4 regions of the Paenibacillus sp. KS1 genome follow, and region 1 is predicted to be linked to each of the others. Evidence: predicted binding sites of a transcription regulator. Region 1 holds the regulator's gene; each other region holds the start of a gene.
What was found. Region 1 encodes LexA, which represses DNA repair genes until DNA is damaged. Its sites were predicted from a motif close to CGAACATATGTTCG; they were not measured.

Region 1 (6,023 bases):
GTCAATTCGTTACGTCACAATCCTACTATAAAGGCGGAAGCCACAGAACGTGGATTCCATGATATGTATTACGGATTCCTGGGCTACCCCGTAAGCCAGGCGGCTGATATTACCTTTTGTAAGGCGACTTTGGTTCCAGTAGGAGAAGACCAAGTTCCTCATATCGAACAAACAAGGAAAATTGTCCGGCGGTTTAACCAACTTTACAAACCTGTGTTAGTGGAACCAAAACCACTTGTAGGTGATGTTCCACGACTGGTCGGATTAGATGGAAATAATAAAATGAGCAAAAGTCTAGGTAACACGATCAATTTGGACTCCACTCAGGAAGAGGTTAGTGAGAAGCTAAAGAAAGCGACAACTGATCCTGCGCGGATCCATAAAACGGATATCGGACATCCTGAAATTTGCCCAGTCTACGCTTATCATCAAGCATTTCGTAAAGAAGGCTCCGATGAGATTTATGAAAGTTGTAAAAAGGGGCAGATTGGATGTATGGAATGCAAACGAAAGATATCGCAAAGTATCAACCACTTACTTGAACCAATGAGAGAACGGAGAAGAATGTATCAAAACGATCCCAAAAAGGTCGATGAAATTCTTATATCGGGTACAGAAAAAGCACGCCATGTAGCAAAAGAAACGATGTTAGAGATACGTGATGCAATGAGTATGAACTATTTCTAAGCTGATTGTTTGTTGTACCCAATAGAGTATTAACTTTATACATTCAACCCTACGCTAAGATATTGTGTAGAAGATAAACAGCCAATTTCCTACATGTTAGGGAAATTGGCTGTTTGCTCAGTTATATCACTCGAATGAAATAGTGTACTTAAATAGAACGCAAGTTCACCGATGGGAACGAAATCAATACATGACATTATTTGCAGTTGAGTTGGATAAACGAGGTGAGGAATTTAATGTACGTGCATTATCTGATCACCCAGGAACGATTGTAACGAATTTACCTCAGAATTTATCGGATGAAGAAATGCGCTCAAATGGAGCTTTTGAGTAGTTAAATATGATGAAGTATTTGGTCCTCTTACATACACTATCAATAGTGGTTCATTTTTAGTATGTGTCAACTTGCCTAAATATTTTCAAGTTTGTCATGCATAAATATATAATATTATGTATTTATATAGTATAGTGTATATTGACTAGCAACTATTACATATAGAAAGTAGTGTTGGAAATTGAATCTTTTCTTCACGTATTTACTAGCGGGGCTTGCCGTTGCAATGCCTGTAGGTGCCATGACCGTTGAAATGACAAAGCAAGGGATGAAAAAGGGATTTATGCATGGCTGGGCTGTTGGATTAGGTGGGATGACCATTGATTTTTTATTAATCGTTGCCTTATATATGGGCTTGGCTTCCGTGCTTGCCATCCCTGTTATTCAAATCCCTATGTGGGTTATCGGAGCATGCTTTTTAATTTATTTAGGCTATGATTCCATCAAAAACTCGGATCAAGGCATTACATTGACTGGCGATAAACCGAATGCATCATTTTTCAGTTCCTACCGAAATGGACTGCTCGTCGCTATATCGCCAGGTAATCTTGTGTTTTGGATTTCCGTTTTTGGTGCGGTGCTATCTGATTCGTATGATACGACACAACCGGCAAAATTTCTAATCGTAGGTGCAGGAATATTAGCTGGTATCCTCCTCCATGATGTTGGGTTGCTTGCCATTGTGGCTGTCACGAGAAGAGTCATGAGCCGGACTATGATTAAGCGGATGTCTATTATCGCAGGACTGATTTTATTTGGGTTCGCGGGGTATTTCTTATATGAGTTTTTAGTAGCAATTCAAGGAATACTGTAACAAAACCTAGAGCTGTTAGGGTTCTAGGTTTTTTGCTTTTGTATTTAAAAGGTTGTGTTTTACTTCTGAAATGTCGACTCATTGAAGCGAGTATGACTATTTCTCTTGAAGTGTCCTCCTTTTACATGCTTCAGATGGGCGACGATCATGAAGGAAACGATGACAAGCAAAAACCATGAGCTGAATTTTCCCCACTTTACGAGATTCCAGCCGTTCGTCTGATGTGGATAATACCATGCGCCCAAGAAAGTCCCGATGTTTTCAGCCACCCATATAAAAAATCCGATTAAGACGAACGACAGAACAATCGGCATTCTTCGTGTCACGCCTAATACGGTATATTCCACGTAGGTTCTAAAGAAGATGACGAATAGCAAAATCATCAAAACCCAACGCAAATCGTAAATGAAGTGATGAGTCATGAAGTTGAAGTAAATCGCCGCACCTAGCGGAATCGTTAACCAAGCAGAAGGGTATCGATTTACCTTGACCTGCAGTCGTCGCCACGCTTGACATAAGTAACTTGCCACACTTGCGTACATAAATCCGCTATATAGAGGAACACCCAGTATTTTAGACCAACCGTCTTCCGGATAGCCCCATGATCCCATGTGGATTTTAAATATTTCAAGTGCAAGACCGATGAAATGGAACATACAGATTACTTTACATTCATCCATTGTTTCTATCCCAAACCGGATCATTAGAAACTGCGCCAAGATACAAACAAGCAATAGGAAATCATAGCGATGCATGAATGGAATGTCAATGACCTTCGTGAGTGCCAACATCGCGAAAATATAAGCGGGGAACAAGCAGGACATTGCCTGGTGCCAGCCAAAATTGAGGAATGATTTTAGTTTGAAAAAGTTATTCATAGTTATCTCCTACCTTGTGTTCGTGAAAAATGAATTTTGAACAGTTATACGAGGTGTATCATTAGGTATTATCCTATTCAAATACATGCTTTTAGTCAATAAAAAATTATTGTTATACAATAAATATTTATTGCTAAAGTTGATGTGTGTATATATTCGATGTGGTATAAATCTCTCGAAAACAGGGTTCAAAAGAGTGAACAGTGGTGGTGAAGTTGTTTCGATGAGGATAAGGAGAGGAAGTCGAATTTTATGAATAGAAAAGAGCGTTAATTTTAACTTCCAACTTAATAGGCCAAATATGGATGCAAACAGAAGTGTTCCGTATTGGGTTATCGTTATGCCCGGTCTTGTTCATAAGGCCACTCCTGCAAAAGAAAGGTACTGCTTCTTTTCTAGATGAGATTGTTCAGGTACTGTTCAGTAAATGATATGAAATAATGAGAAAGCAAAATGCCCCGCTCCCTTCATGAAAAGAAGAGAACGAGGCATCAATGTAATGTCTTAATGAAAATCACGGAACAAACCAATAACTTTGCCCAGAATCGTTACATGCTGTAAGCGAATCGGTTCATAGGTTGGATTCTCAGGCTGCAAGCGGATATGATCCTTCTCACGATAGAAAGTCTTAACCGTTGCTTCATCTTCTTCAGTCATGGCTACCACGATATCACCGTTGTTCGCAGTCTGCTGCTGACGTACGATGACAAAGTCGCCATTATGTATACCAGCCTCAATCATGCTATTACCCATGACCGACAACATAAATACATTCTCGTCATCTCCCACCATATGCATAGGAAGAGGGAAGTAATCTTCAATATTCTCTGTTGCGGTAATTGGCTCGCCTGCAGTTACTTTCCCAACGACCGGCACGCGTGCGAAGGAGCGAGAGAAGTCTGTTGAACGTTCAGATTGATCATGGCTAAGCAGTTCAATAGCACGAGGCTTCGTAGGGTCACGTCGAATGAATCCCTTCTTCTCGAGTCGATCAAGATGACCGTGAACAGTGGAACTGGATGCTAGACCAACGGCTTCGCCTATTTCACGAACAGAAGGCGGATAACCTTTAGCTCGAACTTCATCACGTATAAAATCAAGGATAGCTTGTTGACGACTTGATATTTTAGACAAGGGTATCAACTCCAATGAATACTCTTTTGACAAAATTATACCACAGAACCTCCGTTCGTACAAACATAAGTTCTAAAGATTCTGCAGAAAAAGATTGTGAGAAGTTCGTAAATTACGAGAGAGAAACAAGAGAAAGTTAAATGAGGTTAAATGCTTATTTTTCGATAATATAAAGAGGGGAACGAACGTTCTAAAAAAATATTGACTCAAACGTGTGTTCGTGTTAGATTAAATTATACAAGATAACAGAACAAGTGTTTGGGAGATGATTCATTTATGATGTATACAACATATCGTTCAATCTATAAGGTGTCGACAACAGCTTCACAACCTATTCAGAAGAAGCGTTTGTTTCCTTTACGTGTTCGATTCATCATGAGCCTGATTGTATTGTTGTTCATTACTTGTGGAAGCATTGTTCAAGCGCTTGGCATGGATGAAAGCCAAACGGAAATTGTAAATGGAGCTGCTGTGGAGCGCGTACTTGTTCAGCCTGGAGATACACTCTGGGGGATTGCATCCTCTTATAAGCCAGAACATACGGATACACGTCAGTTTATATATGAAATCGTTGAGATGAATCAATTGAAAGGTGATATCTTACCGGCAGGAGAAGTATTGCTCGTTCCGATCCGATGAGTCGGGGTCATTGTCGAATTTACGGTTGAGAAGCTTTGCATTCCTATACATAAGAGCAGACGGTTGGAGGCCCGAAGAGGCCTCTTTTTTGCGATATAAAAGCTTTCTTGCTGCTTGCTTGACAAGCTGTTACCTCCATGTCAAAGTAGAACATATGCTTACACACATGGAGGTACCTGATGAATATCGACAAGCTTATTGCACGAATTAATGAATTGGCCCGCAAACATAAGACAGTGGGGCTGAGCGATGAGGAAATGGAAGAACGCGCGAAACTGCGCGAGGAATATTTGGTTCTATTCCGCAAGCAGGTACGCAATCAATTAGACACTATTCGCTATGTAGAAGATGAAGAAGGAACAGATAACTCTGGATCGAACGGGATCGTTCATTAAATGAACCTTCATCGATAACGATGGATTCACATTATTCGTTTACTATACAGGGGGTTGCGAATTCATGTCTCGCAGTTGGGAACGTAAAGTCCGTCAAAATAGTGAAAAGTTAAACAAACAGCGAATGAAGCAAGGCAAACCGACGTTCGCTGCTGGCAAGCCTGCGCACGAAGAGTTTAAAGGACGCAGCTTCATTATGCCAATCGCTTTAATCGCCTTCGCCATTATGTATGGATTGTTGGGCGGTATCATTACGGACAATCAATATCCAACTCTATATTGGATCACAATCGTGTGTTACGTCGGATTGGGGATTATATTATTCCTGAGAAGACCATTTCTTCGTGTTGGAGCAGGTGAGGTATCTACGATTCGCTGGAATCGTCTCCGTACTCTGTCTGCAAAGGATATGAAGAAAATTGCGATCCAACCTGGTTATGTTGTTATTGAACACACGGGGAAAGGTGCGAATTGGATTTTCTCGCGAGTGCTGAATCGTTATGATACGAATGCAATGGGGGAACGTCTTCGTTCCTTCGCAAATCAACATAAGATTGAATTCGAAGATACATCGAAGAAAGACTCGAAAAAATAGAGAAATCCGATATAGAGGATTCGTTATCATTGTCGCTGTGATGGGAGAGATGAAACTTGGCTATTCGTGCTGTACTGTTCGACCTGGATGATACTTTGTTATGGGATGAGCGTTGTGTTGAGGAAGCTTTTGCTGCAACTTGTAAATACGCGCAAGATAAGACTGGGGTCAATGTAGAACAATTGGAAGCATTCGTTCGTCAAGCTGCTCGTGAATTGTTTGCCTCTTATGAGACTTATCCTTTCACACAGAATATTGGGATTAATCCCTTTGAAGCGCTGTGGGGGAGATTCGCAGAGGGAGAACATCCTGAATTTCGATTGTTGGAACAGCTTGCGCCGATGTATCGACAATCTGCATGGACACAAGGTCTTCAAGCCGCTGGTCAACCTGATGATGCATTAGGTGCCGAGCTGGCGGAGCGATTTATGAGTGAACGTCGTTCTCGTTCGTATGTGTACGATGAGACTTATGAGGTGCTGCGACAATTGATTGCGCAATATCCACTATTGTTGTTAACGAACGGATCGCCTGATTTGCAGCAGGA
Region 2 (6,023 bases), on a different contig from region 1:
ACGCTGCGTGCAGAGGATCTGGCATCTGTATTCGAGACGAGTGTCCGTACAATCTATCGCGATATTCAGGCGCTCTGTGAAGCAGGGGTTGCGATTATCGGAGCTCCCGGCCAAGGATACTCGCTCATGGATGGCTATTTTCTGCCGCCTGTTCATTTTACAGCGGAGGAAGCAGAGGCGATTTTGCTTGGCGTAGATTATATGGAGCAGCAGTTCGGAAGAGCTCATGAAGATACGATACAGGCCGTTCGGCGCAAGCTTGAATCAGTCATGCCACAATCGGTACGGCAGGATACGGAACGGATGCGCTCTTCCTTGAAGCTCATTGCCCATTCTGCGCATGCAGAAGGACTTGCTCTGCTGCGGCGTGCTGTAATGGAGGAGCGAAGTGTGCGCTTCCGCTATGTGAAGCCTGTTCAAGGGGACGATGGCCGTAGAGAACATGTTCGCAAGGTAGATCCCTACGGGATTGTGCATATCAAAGGAACATGGTCGATGGTGGCTTATTGTCATCTTAGACAGGGACTTAGACATTTCCGACTTAGTCGCATACAGGATTTAGAACTGCTGGATGAATCATTCACTCGTCCGCCCGACTTCTCCCTACAGTCTTATCAGCCGACAGATGATCGCCAGCTCCTTGTACGTGTACTTCTGCACGCCGCTGCCGCTGAGCGTGTGAAGGAGCAGGGATATTTCTTTATCGATACCATGGAGGAACATCCAGAAGGGGCACTTGTGACATTGCGAGTGAGACAACCTGAAGATGTGCTTGGTTGGATTCTAGGGTGGGGTTCGGCAGCGGTTGTATTGGAACCGGAGTCGCTTAGAGCCCTTGTCCGCTTTGAGGCAGAAAAAATATTGCAGCAGCTAAATCGCTACTGACATACTGTTGTCAGTAGCGTTCGCGTATAGTAGGGGTATATTCGTTCGAAGGGAGCTTTTACTAATGACAAATATGACCCCACATCAGTCACTGTTAAGCCTGGAGGAATCAGTGAAGCAGGTTGTACAGGAGCTTGATCTTTATAGTATGGAGGAGATTACACGTAAGCCAAGCGAGGAGGAGTGGTCTCTCGGGCAGGTCTATATGCATTTGATCCGCTCTGCGCTCTTTATGCATCTCCGTCAGGTGGAAGTGTGCCGCGACATGACTGTAGATGCAGCTGGCAATGACCAGTTGGAGAAGACGCATCAGGGCAGTATGGCCTTTGCGGCTGGGAGCATTCCTCCTATTCGTGTGAAGGTGCCAGCCTCTCCAGAATATACGCCACCTCAGCCTGCCAGCAAGGAGGAGGTTGTAGAAGGCATGCAGGCAGTACTGCGACGCATGAACGAGCTTGAACCTGTTATTGCCTCGATTCCAGAGCATCATAGAACGATGCATCCAGGCTTCGGCTACTTGAGTGCGATGGAATGGTACTTGCTTGTGGATATGCACTTCCGTCACCATGCTCTGCAGCGGGGACGCCTGGCGGAATTTCTCCGGGGAACTCCATCAGCCTCGTATTGAATTAGCATCGGAGTATCGGATGCTCTAAGGTGCGCGATTGCGAGATGAAGGAGCATGGCGTGATACTGCTATATGCTAGCGATAGGTTTATAGCGTAAATAAGGTAGGGGGGACGCTGTCTGGTGTCTCCTCTTGGTGCTGCTCGCTTATCTGCTCGATACAGGAGGGATCGTCCACTCGTGTATTCCCCACCTTAGCGCTGACTGGATAGGCCTCCATTAGCTTAGACGGATAGGGAAGGAGAACGGATTGAAGCTTCCCGGTGTCGGTCATTCGGCGATCAAGCCAGAATGACAGCTGATCCTCTGGTAAAATAACCGGCATTCGATCATGAATCGGCTCCATCAGCTCGTTCGGAGTCGTCGTGATGATCGTACAGGTGCTGATTTTCTCCCCATTGGGTTTGACCCATGTGTCATATAATCCTGCCATATTGAAAATACCACCATCAGCGCGTCTAATACGCATAGGCTGCTTCGTTCCATCTGGATTGCGTTTCCATTCATAGAAGCTGTCTGCTGGTATAACACACCGCTTCCGCTGGAATGGGAGGCGGAAGGCGGGCTTGTCCCGAACGGTTTCGGCGCGTGCATTAATTGTTCGTGCAGCGAACTTCTCGTCCTTCGCCCAAGCTGGAATGAGGCCCCACTTAAGCGGTCCAAGCCGCAGCTTCGTTCCATCGTGAATCAGGGCAGGTACTTGCTGGCTCGGCGCAATATTGTAGCGCGGCTCATGGAAGGGTACGAGGGCTCCTGAATCAAGCAGATAATGCGCCATTAGCTGTTCAATGGTCACGGTTAATGTATATCGGCCACACACGTTACGTTTCTCCTCTCTTGTCCGTTCTATCCTATGGTGACCCCATCATACCACATTCTCTTTCTTCCCGTGAGGTGATCCCTCAGTCACATGCAACGACTTAAACTTTACATACATTCAGCGTGAATTTGGATTTATACGCAATCCGCAGTAGATCCTCACCTGCTCGACGCCATTCGATCCGAATTTTCAAAATCTCCCTGTTGAAAAGAGAATGTACGTTCGGTATTCTGAGTATATAAGAACAAACGTTCTCAGTGGGGTGAAGGGTGTATGGATGGCAAACCGAATAAATCATGAGAACGAGTTATTATGTTGGCAGATTGTCAATCGTTCTATGCGAGTGTGGAGAAGGATGCACACCCTGAATATAAGGATCGTCCGTTAATTGTAGCGGGCGATCCTGCTCGTTGTTTCGGGCATCGTACTGTAGGCTTATCCAATAGCCAAGAAGTATGGCCTCACAACAGGAGAGCAGCTTTGGCGAAGCCATAGGGAAATGCCCAGACCTTATTATTGTTCAGCTTCGTATGGATGAACAGCATTTGGATGTGACGGGCAGCCTATTACTTGCATAACGAATGTACGTTCGGAATATAATGAGAATATACGTTCTCATTTTACGATTGTGTATGTAATATGATTTATAAATATTGGAGGGCTTAATGTGAGTCAGAAAAGGGAAAGGGTTATATTTTTGGCCGATTGCGAAAGCTTCTATGCAAGTGTAGAAAAAGCAGACCATCCAGAATATCAAAATAAAGCAGTAGCAGTAGCTGGTGACCCTACACGTCGTTCAGGGATTATTCTGGCCGCGTGCCCGATCGCTAAAAGTTTTGGTGTGACATCAGCCGAACGGTTGGGTGAAGCACTCAAGAAATGCCCCGATCTCATCATTATGCGTCCTCGTATGCAGCATTATATCGATGTTTCATTGATGATTACTCAGATTTATGAAGAGTTTACGGATTTAGTTGAAGTGTTTAGTATTGACGAACAATTTTTGGATGTGACAGCCAGTCAATCCATTTTTGGTGATCCAATCACCATTGCGAAGGAAATCCAGAAACGAGTAATGCTCCAGACAGGGGTGCGGATTCGAATTGGCATCGGTACCAATAAAATATTGGCTAAGACGGCAACGGATATTTGGGCCAAAAAAAATAAAAGCGGTATTTTTACTTTGCATCCATCCGACGTTCCCACCATGCTGTGGAAAGAGCCCGTTCATAAAATGTTCGGTGTTGGATCTCGAATGTGCAAGCATTTTGCGAAACTAGGGATCGTTACGATTGGGGATATTGCGAGAACTCCATTGCCTCAGCTCAAAAATAAATTTCGAGCCCGTTTCGGCAAACAGTCGGATATTCATGCCGAGGTGATGTGGCGAACTGCGAACGGCTTGGATGATAGTCCGGTAACACCGGGTACATTTCAAACACCTCCCAAATCGATTGGTCACATGATGACCCTGCCCAGAGATTATGTGCATTCTACGGAGATCGATACCATCCTGTTGGAGTTGACGGAGGAAGTCTGCCGAGATTGTCGGATAAAAGGGTATATGGGCTGGGTCGTAACCGTAAGCTGCATGTGCAGCCCGTATGAAGCGCCCACAGGATTCTCACGCCAAATGAAAATGCCGGATCCGACGAATCATACAAATAAAGTATTTGATATGGTCAAGCGAATTTTTTATCAATATTGGGATCGAATGCCTGTACGTCGTGTAGGTGTTATGCTAAGCACATTGGAAGATGACCAGCAGTATCAACTAACGCTCTTTGAAGATCAAGTCAGAGCTAGAGCGCTGGATAAGGTGACGGATATGATTAAGGATCGATATGGCAATGCGGCAATTATCAGAGCTTCTTCTCTTACCTATGCAGGTCAAGCGGTAGAGAGATCCCTGAAAATCGGGGGGCATTATAAATGAGTAAAAAGCTCGAGAAGAATGGTCTTTGGGAGTCCAGCCGGATGATGTTACCGCAACATCGGGAGGCTCTGTTGAGAAGGCATAGTGATACGTCAAGCGGGGAGTTAAACCAGCCAAAGAGGGAAGATATTGAATTAATGCGCGATTATGTTCTACTTTCGGTGATGTGTACGATGGTAACTAAGAAAATTCACGAAATGAAGGGATCCTCTGAGACATTGAAATCTCTGTATACCAAGGCTGCTCAAATCCTTGCAAATGATATCTCTACCGACCTGTCCAAAAGAAGACAGGAGATGTTGAGAAAAGAAATTCGTATTGTAGATGAAGAGAAGCATGATAGTACAATGATATTACACTATGCGTACCATGGCTATGAGGATAGCTTTCATATAACGAAAGAGTACATGAAGATGGAGATAAGCAGAAGGTTAGCTCGATACACGGACAGACTTACCACTAAATTAAGCAACTTAGTTGAAATAGAGCCGCGTTATTAATCGAGTCAAGAGAAGAAGAAAGAGAGCACCTGAGCCTAATTTGACTTCTAAGCCTGACAAAGCCATAACGAAGAATGCCAATTTCCCCAACTCGGGACTGGTTAGCCTGTTGAGAAATCCTCAACAGGTTTTTATCTTTTCCATTGTGTATTCATCCACAGCGTTAATAGGGGATAGACTCCAACAATCGAAAGTTCGAGGATGCAGTGAATTCTGCGGGCTGTCTCATTGACGATGCTGGGAAAGCACGTGATCAGAAATGCCCCTTAGTAAGCATCAGAAGAGCGGCTGCTCCGTCCTTGCCAAGGGGCATTGTTCTGAGGAAGTGGATAAGATGAGCAGCGGTGAATATGGGCTGTAAACCTATTGGTGCCGAGTAAGGGGACTACCCATACTTGTGTCTGGATTCGAAGCTTGGGAGGCGGCAATGTTCAAGTAAGCCTGCATGCGGTTCTTCACCTCTGCACGAATCAAGCCGCGCAGCATGTAGAACGAATGTTGATAGCCTCGGCATACGTATTGGACACGAATCCCATGTTCAAGCCGTTCCTCCTCATACACTTTAATGCCGCGGTTGCGAAACTGTTTGCGCAGGCGGTACAAATCGAGAGAAACATTATCTTGTGCTTGTCTTAGACATTGTGTGTAGATGTCGGCCATCTTCAAATTAGAGGCTCCAATCCGTTCAATGTCGCGTTCCAGCACATCCAAGATTAGCGTTTGAATAATATATTGCTTGACAATGTAGGCATCTTCTCCGTTGTGGGGGGGAGAGCCGTTCGATGCGAATGGTGTACCCATGCGCGTTCTTCCTCCTTGTATATATCGCGTGTATGCCATATGCATGGCCTCATGTCGTGTGAGGCATGAGATATCTATTTAAAAAGAGCAGATAGAGAACTCTTGTTCTCATTATATCCATAATACCGAACAAACATTCGTATTTCAACAACCAAACGTGGTCAAAAGGGGGAGAAATCGGTACAATAGGTACAACATATGTGCGAATGCGGCAGCATTCATAGACGGAACGGCAATTAGGGGGGCAGCAAAAATGATTATGACACTGCATCGGGGAGAAGTTTTATTTCGACAAGGAGATCCAGGAACGTATTTGTACCGCATTATAAGCGGGCTGTGCAAGGTTACACGCTTGCATGAGAACGGCAATATTATTTTGTTCAACCTCGTATACACGGGCGAAATCGTCCCGCATCATTCCTTAATCACGCCGAAGGAATGTCACGGAACAGCG
Region 3 (6,023 bases), on a different contig from region 1:
ACCAACTTGAATGGAGGATGGAGGCCGTTCCACACTTTCCGCCCGAAGGGAATCCGCATGTTCCTGTAAGGGAAGAAGGGATACTTGCACGGGTAAATAAATGGTTGGGTATGTATTCAATTGCTCAGATAAGGTTCGGTCGTCCCTCTCATTCTGGGAAGGATCTAGCATAAGTATATCGATGATGACCGCCCTAGCTCCAGCCTTCATCAGCTTCGCGCTTAATTCAGCATAATGGGATCGTGGCCATGGGAAAGAGCCCATCTGTGCCAAGGAAGGCTCATCAATCGTAATCATCTTAATTCGATCATCTGGTTGGCGTTCTTCAATACTCTTCGTACGCAAGGCATCACGAAATGCCTGCTCCGCCATATGAAACACGCCGCCAGTTCCATTACTATACCCATATACCGTAACCATCGTCAGTATCATAACAACCAATGACGGGACGGCAAATTTTTTCATTTCGATATCACCTGCTTCATTTGAAGGCATGAACCCATATATTGAGAGTTACAGTTTGATATACTCTGCTATATTTAATCTATCATATTGTATGAGCGTATACGATGATATGGGCAATTTCAAGTTGAATTTTGTCGAATTTTGCGAATTTTTTTTGCTTTGACGCAGTAATTAGATGGGGTGAGCAGATATAATAAAATCCCCGCGGGAGGCGCGGGGATCGTGTAGGTATTCTCTCTATGTGAGTATACTGCTTGCAGTAGGTTAGTTAAATGGTGCGTCCGCAATCTTAATAGAATCTGTTGGGCAGCCATCTGCAGCATCTTGCAGATCGTCGAACAGATCGTCAGGGATAGCGGTTACCCCTTGGTTGTTGTCACCTTCATAAATAACTTCTGCGATACCTTCATCGTCGTAGTCGTAAATGTCAGGTGCAGTAGCTCCACATGCGCCACAAGCGATGCATGTGTCTTTATCAACCCAAGTATATTTTGCCATTGGTTAGTTCCCTCCTGTAATGTTACAGATCTTCTTGGTTCCTCCGTTATCAATATAATACAAACAAGCTTGGAATTCAAACGATTTCCAACTTTTTTAAATGATTTGGAAATTATTATTCGCCGCCTGATTCATGCAGCGTATCCGTCTGGAGTGAAGTCCCTCGTACACGATGGTTGCGAAGCAACGAGGATGGATCATCCCCTATCATTCCTAACGTAACAATCGCATTCTCTCCATATTTATCTCGAATCCGATCCATCGTCTCTATCAATTGCTCCCGCTTCGGCTGCCGCTCGAAGTCGAACAGATCCAACTGAACGGCTGCCTCTTGCTTCGGTACTAGATTTTGACCCGTAATCCCCAGCAGTCGAATAGGGCTGCCTGAAGTCCAATGTCGTTCATAGAGCTTCCATGCTTCATCCAGCAAGATGTCCGCATCATCTGTCGGCCCTTGAAGCGTGCTCGACCTCGTAATCGTCTTCATTTCCGGGTTACGAATCGTAAGCTGCACCGTTTGCGCCATCAACTTCTGCTTCCTGATCCGACGAGCAACTTGATCAGCCAAGTTCAGCAGAACCCTTTTTACTTCTTCCTTCGATTCCACATCCCTAGGCAAAGTGGTCGTATGACCGATCGATTTGCTCTGTTCGCGTTCCGCCTTCACCTGCCCGTCGTCCAAACCATGTGCCGCCTGCTTCATCCAATGTCCCTGTATGCCAAATAAAGAAACAAGTCGCTCCTCATCAGCATGAGCAAGCTCTCCGATGGTTCGTATTCCTGCCCGTGACAGCTTATCTGCAGTCTTCCGCCCAATGCCGAACAACTCCCCGCATGGCCTGTGCCACAATTGCTGAGGTACATCTCGGATTCGAAGGATCGTTATGCCGTTTGGCTTCTTCATATCAGAGGCCATCTTCGCCAGCAGCTTATTAGGCGCGACACCTATAGAGCAAGGCAAACTTAATTCTTCCCGGATTCGTGTCTGAAGTTCGTTCGCGATATCGAGTGGTGTTCCGAATATTTTGGATCCAGTAATATCCATATAACACTCATCAATCGATACCACTTCCACCAGTGGGGTATAGCTGCGTGCAATGTCTATGAAGGCTCTCGAGTACTTCCGATATAAATAAAAATCTGGACGAATGACAATCAAGTGAGGACATAGCCGCATCGCCTGCTTCACATGCATTCCTGTTCGAATACCAAGCTTACGGGCTGCATAAGAACAAGTAACAATGATCCCCTTGCGCAATTCCATACTTCCTGCAACCGCTGTTGGCTTCCCCAGATACTTCTCCGGCTCCTCTGCGGCATGTACAGAGCAATAGAAGGCATTCATATCGAGATGCAGAATGACGCGACCCTTGGTCGGATAATATTGTTGTATGTTATCACGCGAGGTTTCGTTCTCGTTCATACACTGTCCTCCTTCCTAACATATTAATGATACCTCTCATCCATAATTTAATTGTAAAATATATACAGCTTTATTAATCGATCAATTCATCTATTCGAACAATTGTTCTTCCTTATTCCTAAGCTTACCGATATCTCTGATCGGTTGCAAGCCTCATTCAAGACTCCCGTTGAAAAAAAAACAGTGATTCATTTATGAAAATACGTCTATACAAGCAAAAAAGCAGTGCTATAATAGGGAAATAGTTATTTCCATATTCATCCTTGCAAAACTGAAGGAGGTTCCGAGAATGTCGAAAGTCATTTCTATTTTTGACACTACACTTCGCGACGGCACCCAAGGCGAAGGGATTAGCTTGTCTGCAGACGATAAGATCAAGATCGCGCGCAAACTTGATGCGCTTGGCGTCACATACATTGAAGGCGGCATTCCAGGCAGCAATGGCAAGGATATAGAATTTTTCAAACGAGTAGCGGCATATTCATGGAATGCGAAGCTAACAGCATTCGGCAGCACTCGCCGCAAAGACTCAATGGCCGAACAGGATTCGAACCTTAATCGGATAATCGAAGCAAACGTTCCTGCCGCAACGCTTGTCGGGAAGTCATGGGACTTCCACGTACACACTGCGCTGCAAACTACGCTGGATGAGAACCTAGCTATGATCTATGATTCCATCGCCTATCTGAAGCGAGCAGGGCTTGAAGTCATGTTGGATGCTGAGCACTTCTTCGACGGATACAAGAACAATACAGAATATGCGCTTGCTGTACTACGCAAGGCGCAAGAAGCCGGAGTTGATTGGGTCGTTATGTGCGATACGAATGGCGGAACGCTTCCTGGCGAGATCGGCAGTATTATTCGTGACGTACACAATCACGTCCAAGTGAAGCTCGGCATTCATACTCATAATGATTGTGAGCTTGCTGTAGCGAACACACTTGCTGCGGTAGAGGCGGGTGTTACCCAAGTGCAGGGCACCATTAACGGATATGGCGAGAGATGCGGCAATGCCAACTTGTGCTCGATCATCCCAACACTTCAATTGAAGATGGGCTATTCTTGTGTTGACGCAGAGCAACTACAATCGTTGACGCCTGCTGCACGCTATATCAGTGAAATTGCCAACGTCACGATGCCTGTGAATCAGCCTTATGTCGGCAATGCAGCCTTCGCCCACAAGGGTGGAATCCACGTGTCCGCGATTATGAAGGATGCCCGTACCTACGAGCATATCGTGCCTGAGCTGGTTGGCAACAAGCAGCGAATTCTCGTCTCAGAACTAGCAGGCCAGAGCAATGTACTATCCAAAGCACAACAATTGGGCTATGAGCTTGACCCAACGAAGCCTGAAACGAGGGCCATCATGGAGAAAATCAAGGAGCTTGAGCATCAGGGATATCAATTCGAAGGTGCTGACGCCTCGTTGGAGCTGTTGTTGCGCCAGGCCACAGGTCAAGCCGAAGATCCATTTACATTCGAGTCTTTCAAAATACTAGTTGAAAAATCTTCATTACGCTCCGTTGTATCGGAAGCGATTGTGAAGCTGCAAATTGATGACGAGTCGATCTACATGGCTGCAGAAGGCAACGGTCCTGTGAACGCTCTCGACAGCGCATTGCGCAAAGCACTGAGCCGTCACTACCCTTCCATCGCCGACATGCACCTCACCGATTACAAGGTAAGGGTGCTTGATGAGAATAATACGACGGCTGCCAAGGTACGCGTGCTTATCGAATCAACAGACTCGCGCAATACGTGGAGTACGGTTGGCGTCTCCAGCAACGTCATCGAAGCGAGCTGGGAAGCACTTATTGACAGTATTCGTTATGCACTCATCGGTCAAGAGAAAGTCGCTACATCCGCTGAACGCAAAGAACAAGTTGGACTCGTCAATCACTAATAAAATGCGATATATCCGGAATACGAAAACAGCCATAACCACTTTAATGAAGAGGTTACGGCTGTTTTCATTTTTCGTTTTTCGTTTTTTTATTCCTCTATGACTTGTTGAATCGCTTTTTCTAATTCAGCTGGAGGTCTTATGCCATCGTAACGTTGCCGGATTACCCCTCCTTATCCAGCAATACATTGGTAGGAAATCCAATTCCGTTATACGCCTTGAAAGCTTTCCCCGCGGTATCCAAGAGCACTGGATTCGTCAATCCAAAGGCAGACACGAATTCTTTGGCTCCTTCCTCCGTATCATGAGCGGTCACATTGATCGATACCATCAACAGCTTATCCTTGTATTTATCATGCAGCTTCACTAAATCAGGTGCCTCTGCCTTGCATGGATCGCACCATGAAGCCCAGAAGTTTACAAAAATCGGCTTATCCTGCTTGCCACCAACTGTAATCGGATTCTGACCGCCAAGCACATCCAGTGATATGGACGGTGCTAACTGCCCTACTTGTCCGCCAATCTTAGTCGGTGTGTCATTCATGGAGGCGGTAGTGTCTGACTTATCGTAATTGTTCCATATCGCGATTCCAATGAGCGCAACACTCACTACAAGCAATATTAGACTTTTTTTCATTTTTGATTCTCCTTGTTCGCGTCTTGTTCCGTGTTCATATTGTACCCTTTTTCCAGCAAAAATACGATTCCCCACAATAGCTTTCTGAGCAAACTTACGTATGCCAACCTAATTATGCGGGCACAGTAACGACGAATTGAAATATGACTACTCGCGAAGGAAAGATGATATATGGCATCCCAACAATCAAGGCCATTATGGATTGAATATGCAGCGTTAGCAACTGTCCCGCTTGTTATGGTATTGGGCAATTCCATGCTCGTGCCCATTCTGCCCGAGGTGAAGCGCAATCTCGGATTAACTTCCCTGCAGACAAGCTTCATCATCACCTTGTTCTCACTGTCTGCCGCCATTATTATCCCGGTCGCTGGATACTTATCCGATCGCTATGGCCGCAAGAAGATTATCATACCTGGTCTTCTCATCTATGGGATTGCCGGGGTGTTCACTGGCCTTGGCGCGTTGTGGAACTCCTATCCACTGCTCATTAGTTCACGAGCAGTTCAAGGCTTGGGTGCAGCAGGAACTGCACCTATCGCCATGGCTCTCGTAGGGGATTTGTATAAGGATGCCGAAGAGAGCAAAGCCATGGGCTTAATTGAAGCATCGAACGGAGCTGGCAAAGTTATTAGTCCGATTCTTGGCGCTGCGCTTGCTCTCTGGACATGGACCGCTCCTTTTTTTGCATTCCCATGTTTTTGCGCGCTCTCGCTTGTGGCCATTATCTGGCTCATTAAAGAGCCCAAACGCCAAAAGGAGCCAACCCCACTCAAAACTTATTTGCATAATGTCGGCTCCATATTTAAGAAAATGGGACGATGGCTCATCCCCGCATTTTTTGCAGGGTCGCTCGCCTTATTCATTTTGTTTGGCATTTTGATTTATCTATCCGATATATTAGAGGAAAAGCCGTATTCCATCCAAGGCGTTGTGAAGGGTCTTGTACTAGCAATCCCTTTGCTTGGCATCGTAACGACTGCATTTATCACAGGCAGCGTAATCAAGAAGAACGGCATACTTATCCGGAGAATGATGATCATCGGGCTTGTTCTTATGTCTCTGTCATTGGGACTCACCATTATGTTCCATAAGCAGGT
Region 4 (6,023 bases), on a different contig from region 1:
ATAACGCCATCGTTCACGCCAAGCATATATAAGTGCTTAATTTGGCCGGGTCTTGTCCGATCCATTGAAGCAATGAGTACTTGATCCAGCGCTGGCGGAACAAGCGCCATCTTGATGCTCTCAAATCCGGTATCCAGCATGCCGCCGAACAATTCAATGCTCATCTTCTCTTCGCCGACCATCTCTACCATTTGATCCAATATATCTAAGAGAGCCCCCCATATTTGCCGATGTTCCCGTGATAGTTGAACCTCTCCGTCAAGCAATGCATCTTGGCTCATGCGCTCCAGCTTATGAGGCACACCAAGCGCCATCCAGAACGCATACATAGCCTCGCACATGCCGCGAACGTTCGAGCTCGCCTTCATTGCGCGTGCAAGCTCAGCAATCGGATCGGCAATGATGCTGCGGCATTGCTCCACCCACTCTGGAGCATGTCTTGGCCGTTCAACAGACTCAGCTTCTTCAGTTGTGCCTTCCGCCGCTCCATCCGCATGATCAGGATCAAGCGACAATTCCGGCATTGCAGGCCATGGACGGTTGCTTGTCCACCTGCCTCCTTCGATGCCGCATGCAAGCACATAGTTCTCCAACTTGTCAAAGTGCTCTCTTGTAATCGAACCATCTTCGGACAGCAAAAAATCGGTTTTGACAAACCGAAATACTGCGTCGTATTTCCAATTGCCTATTATGATATCAAGCACCGCTCGCGTCATCTCAACAAATGGATGATGCAGGACTGATTTCTTCTGATCTGTAAAATAGGGAATCCCCGCCTCGGTGAATACCGTATCAATCAGCTCACCATAATGTGCAATGTTCCGCACCATTACCGCCATGTCCCGCCAGCGTACCTGCTCGTTGCGCACACGCCGCAGCATTTCCCCAGCAACCGCTTCAACCTCGGCGCGGCGATGTACTGCCGCCTGCACCGTAACCTCTCGCTTCGTATCGTGATCGGACGCATGGCTATCCTTACTCTTCACATTAACTTCCGGCTCACGATAGGGTACTTTGCGTTCAAAATGCCGCTCCAGATGAGCAAGCTTCGGAGAAGCTGTATAACGAGGAAGTGGCGCTTCCTTCGAGTCAAGATGCGTTATGCTTCCGATGTCCACGCCAAGCGTATCGGCCATCTCTAGCAGCTTCAGCATAGTAGTTGCCGTTGGATGGAACAAATTCAGCTCATGCGGAACTTCGCCAAGCGCATAAGCCTTATCCAAACACAGCGTCACACTTATATTCGGCGCATGGAGAATGAGCGAAGCGAGAACCGCATATTCTTGTGGGGTAAATCCGTGAAACCCGTCAATCCAAATATCAGCGCTCTTCACGTACTCCGATGCTGCAACACCCTCGGACAACCGAGCAAGCACGTCTTCCCCATCCAAGTAGCGACCAGCCAATTCCGATTCAAACTCATGCAGGATGCTGGAAATGTCGCGAAGCTTCGCGGATAACAGCGGTTGTCCTGTCATGTGAGCGTCCAAAAAAGCAAGATGCTCCTCAACTTCACTGGACTCTACTCGATACCGCTTCATCTCATCAAAGAGATCGTTAAGCTTCTCGATAAATCCGAATTGTTCTGCTGCACCCGCAAATAAAGGCAAATCTGACTTGCGGCGCTGCAAAATCTTGTAGAGCAGCATCTTCTTGCCCTCTTCATTGATCGCTGTTAGTGCAGTGCCGCCAGCCTCTTGCATGACGCGATACGCAAGTCGCCGGAAACTTAGTACTTGCGCTCTCAATATGCCAGCGATTCCATCCTCACGAATGAGTGCATGCTCTGCCTGAAAGGTTGCCTGTTCGGGGACTATCCATATAATCGGTGCCCCGTCCGCTTGGCTGCGAAGCTCATCTCGTACGCTTCTTAACACATGCTCCGTCTTACCACTGCCGGAACGACCGATGACAAAATGCAACGGCAAAGTGATCCCTCCATTTCCCTAAATGCGATTCATGGCATCTACTTGCCACGATATGATACACTATGATCAAACCAATAATTGGTATATAATTTCGGTTACACCCGATTCTAGCATTAGGTTTCATTATATCATATTTCAAACTAGCGATAGAACACATGTTTGGAAACGATGCCGATATTCGCCATCTGCTTCTTGTGAGTTGCAGTGCATCATGTAACTTCGTAATCGAAGGCGAGGCTCATGTTCAACCTACCCTCTATTCGAATAAGGAGGCTGATTGTCATGATACATATTGTCAATGGAGATTGTACTGCCATGCAGCTAACCAAAGTCGCCGAACAGCTGTGGAATGAGCAGGTATGGGTATATTCAGAGCTGCTGACCGAAGGCCCCGTATACGCTAGGCTTGAGCAGTATCTGGCTTATCGAGCGCTGCAATTAGAGCGAATGTGCGGGCTGCCTTCCACTGTTTTTTTGCAAAGAGGAAATGAACAGGAACGCATGTGGAAATCAGATATTTTGCCTGCTCAAGAGATTGCATTATGGTTCGAACACGATCTGTTCGACATTACCATGCTGCTCCGCTTTTGGACTTGTATACGCAATCCAAGCAGAACGCATCCATTCGATGTGCTCAGCGGATAACCGTATGGCGGCATCTCGATAAGGGGCCAACTGCTCTCCCGTAAGCACCCCAAATCCGAGATAGCGATCATGTTCAGCAATGGAGGCGATACCCACTGAAAATTGCACAATGGGTTCAGGAATCAAGCAGTACCCCTGCTCCATTTTGCGCTATTACGGAAGCGCTTCAATTCCACCTCTCCCGTTACCCCTCAACACAGGATGGAATCGGGATTGTCGAGCGATCCACGCTAGGCGCTGTTCAAGATGGGGCTGTTACATTTCAGAACTGCTTCGAGATTGTTCGCAATCAACTGCCGCAATACGGACTTGGGGATATGCAGTTCTGGGGATACCTGCGTCGAATGACCCGCGGAGACGCTCCGTTGCTTGAGCTATCTCCCTCTTCATCCTCCTTGCCGGAACCTCTCAAGTCTCCATTAGCCGATGCTGGTCACCTCCTCTTAACCAAAAGCGGCCAGCAGGTACTGGATGGTACTCTCAACTGGGCTCAGTCTGGTGGATATGGACGCTGGCTTGGCGGCGCATTTATTACCCGATCGACAGCTGGAATAAGAGCATAGAGTGAGGAAACCGAAGAAACTCAAATATATGCTAACTGCTGACTTTATCCCATATATACAGCAAGCGCCATTCATTGCAGACGATCCCAAACCTGTCTGCAATGAATGGCGCTTTTCTTGTTTATTCTTCCTTATCCTATCGATACTTTAGGAAGATTACTTCGAGCGAACCTCGAAGATGGCGAACTTCAAATAATGACCTTCATCCACTCCCGCAATTTGCGGGTGATCCTTGCCGGCAGGACGCCATTCGACAAGGCGCAGCACCTTGCCTGCATCCTGGGCTGCATCCAATATGGACTGCATGAACATGTCCGGACGCATATGATAGGAGCAGCTTGCTGTCACAAGATAGCCGCCTTCATTGACCAGCTTCATACCATGAAGATTGATGTCCTTGTAGCCCCGGTACGCGCCTTCAACAGCACCTCGCGTCTTCGCGAAGGCCGGAGGATCCAACACGACGACATCCCACGTACGTCCGCCTCCAGCAGTCATCGGTTTCGAAGTATCCACCTTCTTCGCACTAGATTCTCCGCTTGCCCGCTGCGTGCGCTCCTCCAAGCCATGAACCTGCTCACGCAAATAGGCGAAGGCATCCGCAACGACAAACTCGACACGGTCTGTAAAGCCGTTCAGTTCGACATTGCGCTTTGCACTCTCGATCGCATGCTCGGAAATATCGAGACAAGTGACCTTCTTGGCTCCATATTTACAAGCATTCAACGTGAAACTTCCTGTGTGAGAGAAGCATTCCAACACCGTCGCACCATCCCACCATGGGAATGTAACGGGCTTTCCCTTCGCATTGAGTGGCAAGCTCTGCACGGTTCCATCCTCGGCCTCTACTTCACCCATTTGGATGCCGCTGCGAGCTCCCCAGCCTGTCATAAGCGGCGCAATGGAAGCGCGGTTCTCACGCTGGTCGAAGAAGTAGCCTGTCTTCTGTCCTTCTACGATATCAACCTCGATGATAAGCCCGTTCTCCTCTACTTGGACATGGCGCGGACAATCTCCATACAGCACGCCTGTCTTCAGTTCAAGACCCTCACGCTCACGAATTGGCACATCGCTGCGCTCATAGATGCTGCGCGGCTGCATGACATCGACTAGGGCTGCCACCAACGCTTCCCGATGGACATCCATTCCCAGCGTCACAATCTGCACGACGAGAACATCGCCAAAGCGATCCACGATAAGTCCTGGCAGAAAGTCTGCTTCGCCATATACGAGGCGATAAGCCTTGGCTCCAGGCAAGAAGCGCTGACGATGTGCAACACAACGTTCGATTCGCTCTTTGAAGAAGGCCTCATCCATTGCTTCAATTGGCTCATAGGATACGATGCGCACCATAATTTGCGAGGCAGGATTATAATAGCCTGTTGCAATGTATTTCCCCTGAGCGTTCTGGACATCGACAAGCATCCCCGGCTGAGGATTTCCTTCGACTGTTTCAATCTCTGATTGATATACCCAAGGATGGGGTCGTTCAATTCTCTTTTTCCGCGAACGGATTAATTTCACATAAGGCCTATTCAATTACAGTTCTCCTCTCAGCTCCAATGGCATGTCATGGTTGTCCACTCGCAAGCATAGAATGGAATAGCTTATTGCGACGAATTATGGATGACAAAGGAGCCCTTCATGTTTAAAGAAATTTGGTTCCCGCTCCTTAGCGGATTGGCACTGTTTCTATTCGGAATGAAAACGATGGAGCTTGCCCTGCATGCTTGGGCTGGCCCCTACCTGCAGCGGTTTCTACACCGTTCTACCCGCACCCCTATACATGGAATGCTGTTCAGCACAGGCATGACAGCCGTACTGCAGAGCAGCACGGCCATCACGGTCATTACGATAGGTCTGGTCAATGCCGGTATTATGAACTTCTCCCGCACGCTCGGCATCATTCTAGGCACCAATATCGGCACTTGTCTGACAACCGAGTTGATTGGTCTAAATATAAGCCAATTCGCCAAGCCCCTCCTCTTCCTGTCCTTAGCCGGATGGTTCATTGGGGCATTGGCCGACGAATATCAGCCTAAGCTGCTGCATCGCATCGCCTCTTGGTGGCGGCCGCTCCAATTCGGCTCCCTTGCCGCAGCAGGCTTCGCCTTCATTATGCTCGGCATTGAATGGATGAAGCAGATTAGTGAGCCGCTGCAGCAGCGCGGACTATTCACTTGGTTCTTGGAACGATCAAGCGACAGTCTGCTCTGGGCGCTGGCAGCGGGCGTCGTCATAACAGCACTCGTGCACAGCAGTGCAGCTATTATTGCAATGGCCATGGGATTATCAGCTACCGGGGCATTACCCGTTGAAGTTGGCATTGCGATCGCAATTGGATCTAATGTTGGCACCTGCTTCACAGCCGTAATTGCTTCACTTGGCGGGACAAGAAGCGGACAGTTCGTCGCCTGGACCCATGTCGTGCTGAACATTGGCGGCGCTGTCCTATTCTATCCTTTTATCAGCCAAATCGGACAGCTTAGCGCCGTATTTAGCTCCGACGCCGCCGGTCAGATTGCACACGCCCAGACCATTTTTAATATTGCAAGTTCCCTCCTGGCCCTGCCTTTGTGTTACCTGCCGGTTTGGAACCGGATCCGTTAACAATTGCAATACCGAAACTCGTGCCGATGCGCGTTGCTCCCGCTTGAATCATTGCGAGCGCTGCGGCGGTATCCCGAATGCCGCCGGAAGCCTTAACGCCCATATGCGCAGGCACATGCGCCCGCAACAGACGAATATCTTCCAGCGTTGCCCCGCCCTTGCCGAAGCCGGTCGACGTTTTGACAAAGTGGGCACCTGCCGCTTCCGATGCTTTGCATGCCGCAATCTTATGCTCTGTATGGAGAATGCCTGTCTCCAAGGTGACCTTGACGATCAC

Region 2: a site for LexA is predicted at 2,911-2,924, ahead of BBG47_RS01905 (DNA polymerase IV). Genes of this name have one in related genera too.
Region 3: a site for LexA is predicted at 2,482-2,495, ahead of BBG47_RS22310 (DNA polymerase IV). Genes of this name have one in related genera too.
Region 4: a site for LexA is predicted at 2,077-2,090, ahead of addB (helicase-exonuclease AddAB subunit AddB). Genes of this name have one in related genera too.

The regions. Positions count from the first base shown of each region.
Region 1 is NZ_MAIS01000024.1:65,089-71,111, reverse strand. It holds gene trpS (tryptophan--tRNA ligase) at 1-687, shown strand, start outside; gene BBG47_RS10510 (LysE family translocator) at 1,203-1,835, shown strand; gene BBG47_RS10505 (DUF817 domain-containing protein) at 1,895-2,713, opposite strand; gene lexA (transcriptional repressor LexA) at 3,218-3,847, opposite strand; gene BBG47_RS10495 (LysM peptidoglycan-binding domain-containing protein) at 4,124-4,486, shown strand; gene BBG47_RS10490 (DUF896 domain-containing protein) at 4,666-4,881, shown strand; gene BBG47_RS10485 (hypothetical protein) at 4,946-5,476, shown strand; gene BBG47_RS10480 (HAD family hydrolase) at 5,533-6,023, shown strand, end outside.
Region 2 is NZ_MAIS01000003.1:86,502-92,524, forward strand. It holds gene BBG47_RS01885 (helix-turn-helix transcriptional regulator) at 1-885, shown strand, start outside; gene BBG47_RS01890 (DinB family protein) at 950-1,513, shown strand; gene BBG47_RS01895 (SOS response-associated peptidase) at 1,601-2,332, opposite strand; gene BBG47_RS01900 (Y-family DNA polymerase) at 2,645-2,827, shown strand; gene BBG47_RS01905 (DNA polymerase IV) at 3,000-4,268, shown strand; gene BBG47_RS01910 (YhjD family protein) at 4,265-4,768, shown strand; gene BBG47_RS01915 (YhjD family protein) at 5,132-5,569, opposite strand; gene BBG47_RS01920 (Crp/Fnr family transcriptional regulator) at 5,823-6,023, shown strand, end outside.
Region 3 is NZ_MAIS01000084.1:19,627-25,649, reverse strand. It holds gene BBG47_RS22320 (CHASE2 domain-containing protein) at 1-465, opposite strand, end outside; gene BBG47_RS22315 (ferredoxin) at 730-963, opposite strand; gene BBG47_RS22310 (DNA polymerase IV) at 1,079-2,386, opposite strand; gene cimA (citramalate synthase) at 2,676-4,289, shown strand; gene BBG47_RS22300 (TlpA family protein disulfide reductase) at 4,453-4,926, opposite strand; gene BBG47_RS22295 (MFS transporter) at 5,098-6,023, shown strand, end outside.
Region 4 is NZ_MAIS01000005.1:60,435-66,457, reverse strand. It holds gene addB (helicase-exonuclease AddAB subunit AddB) at 1-1,928, opposite strand, end outside; gene BBG47_RS03100 (DUF1835 domain-containing protein) at 2,211-2,573, shown strand; gene BBG47_RS29370 (hypothetical protein) at 2,918-3,136, shown strand; gene BBG47_RS03095 (class I SAM-dependent rRNA methyltransferase) at 3,293-4,675, opposite strand; gene BBG47_RS03090 (Na/Pi cotransporter family protein) at 4,781-5,746, shown strand; gene deoC (deoxyribose-phosphate aldolase) at 5,679-6,023, opposite strand, start outside.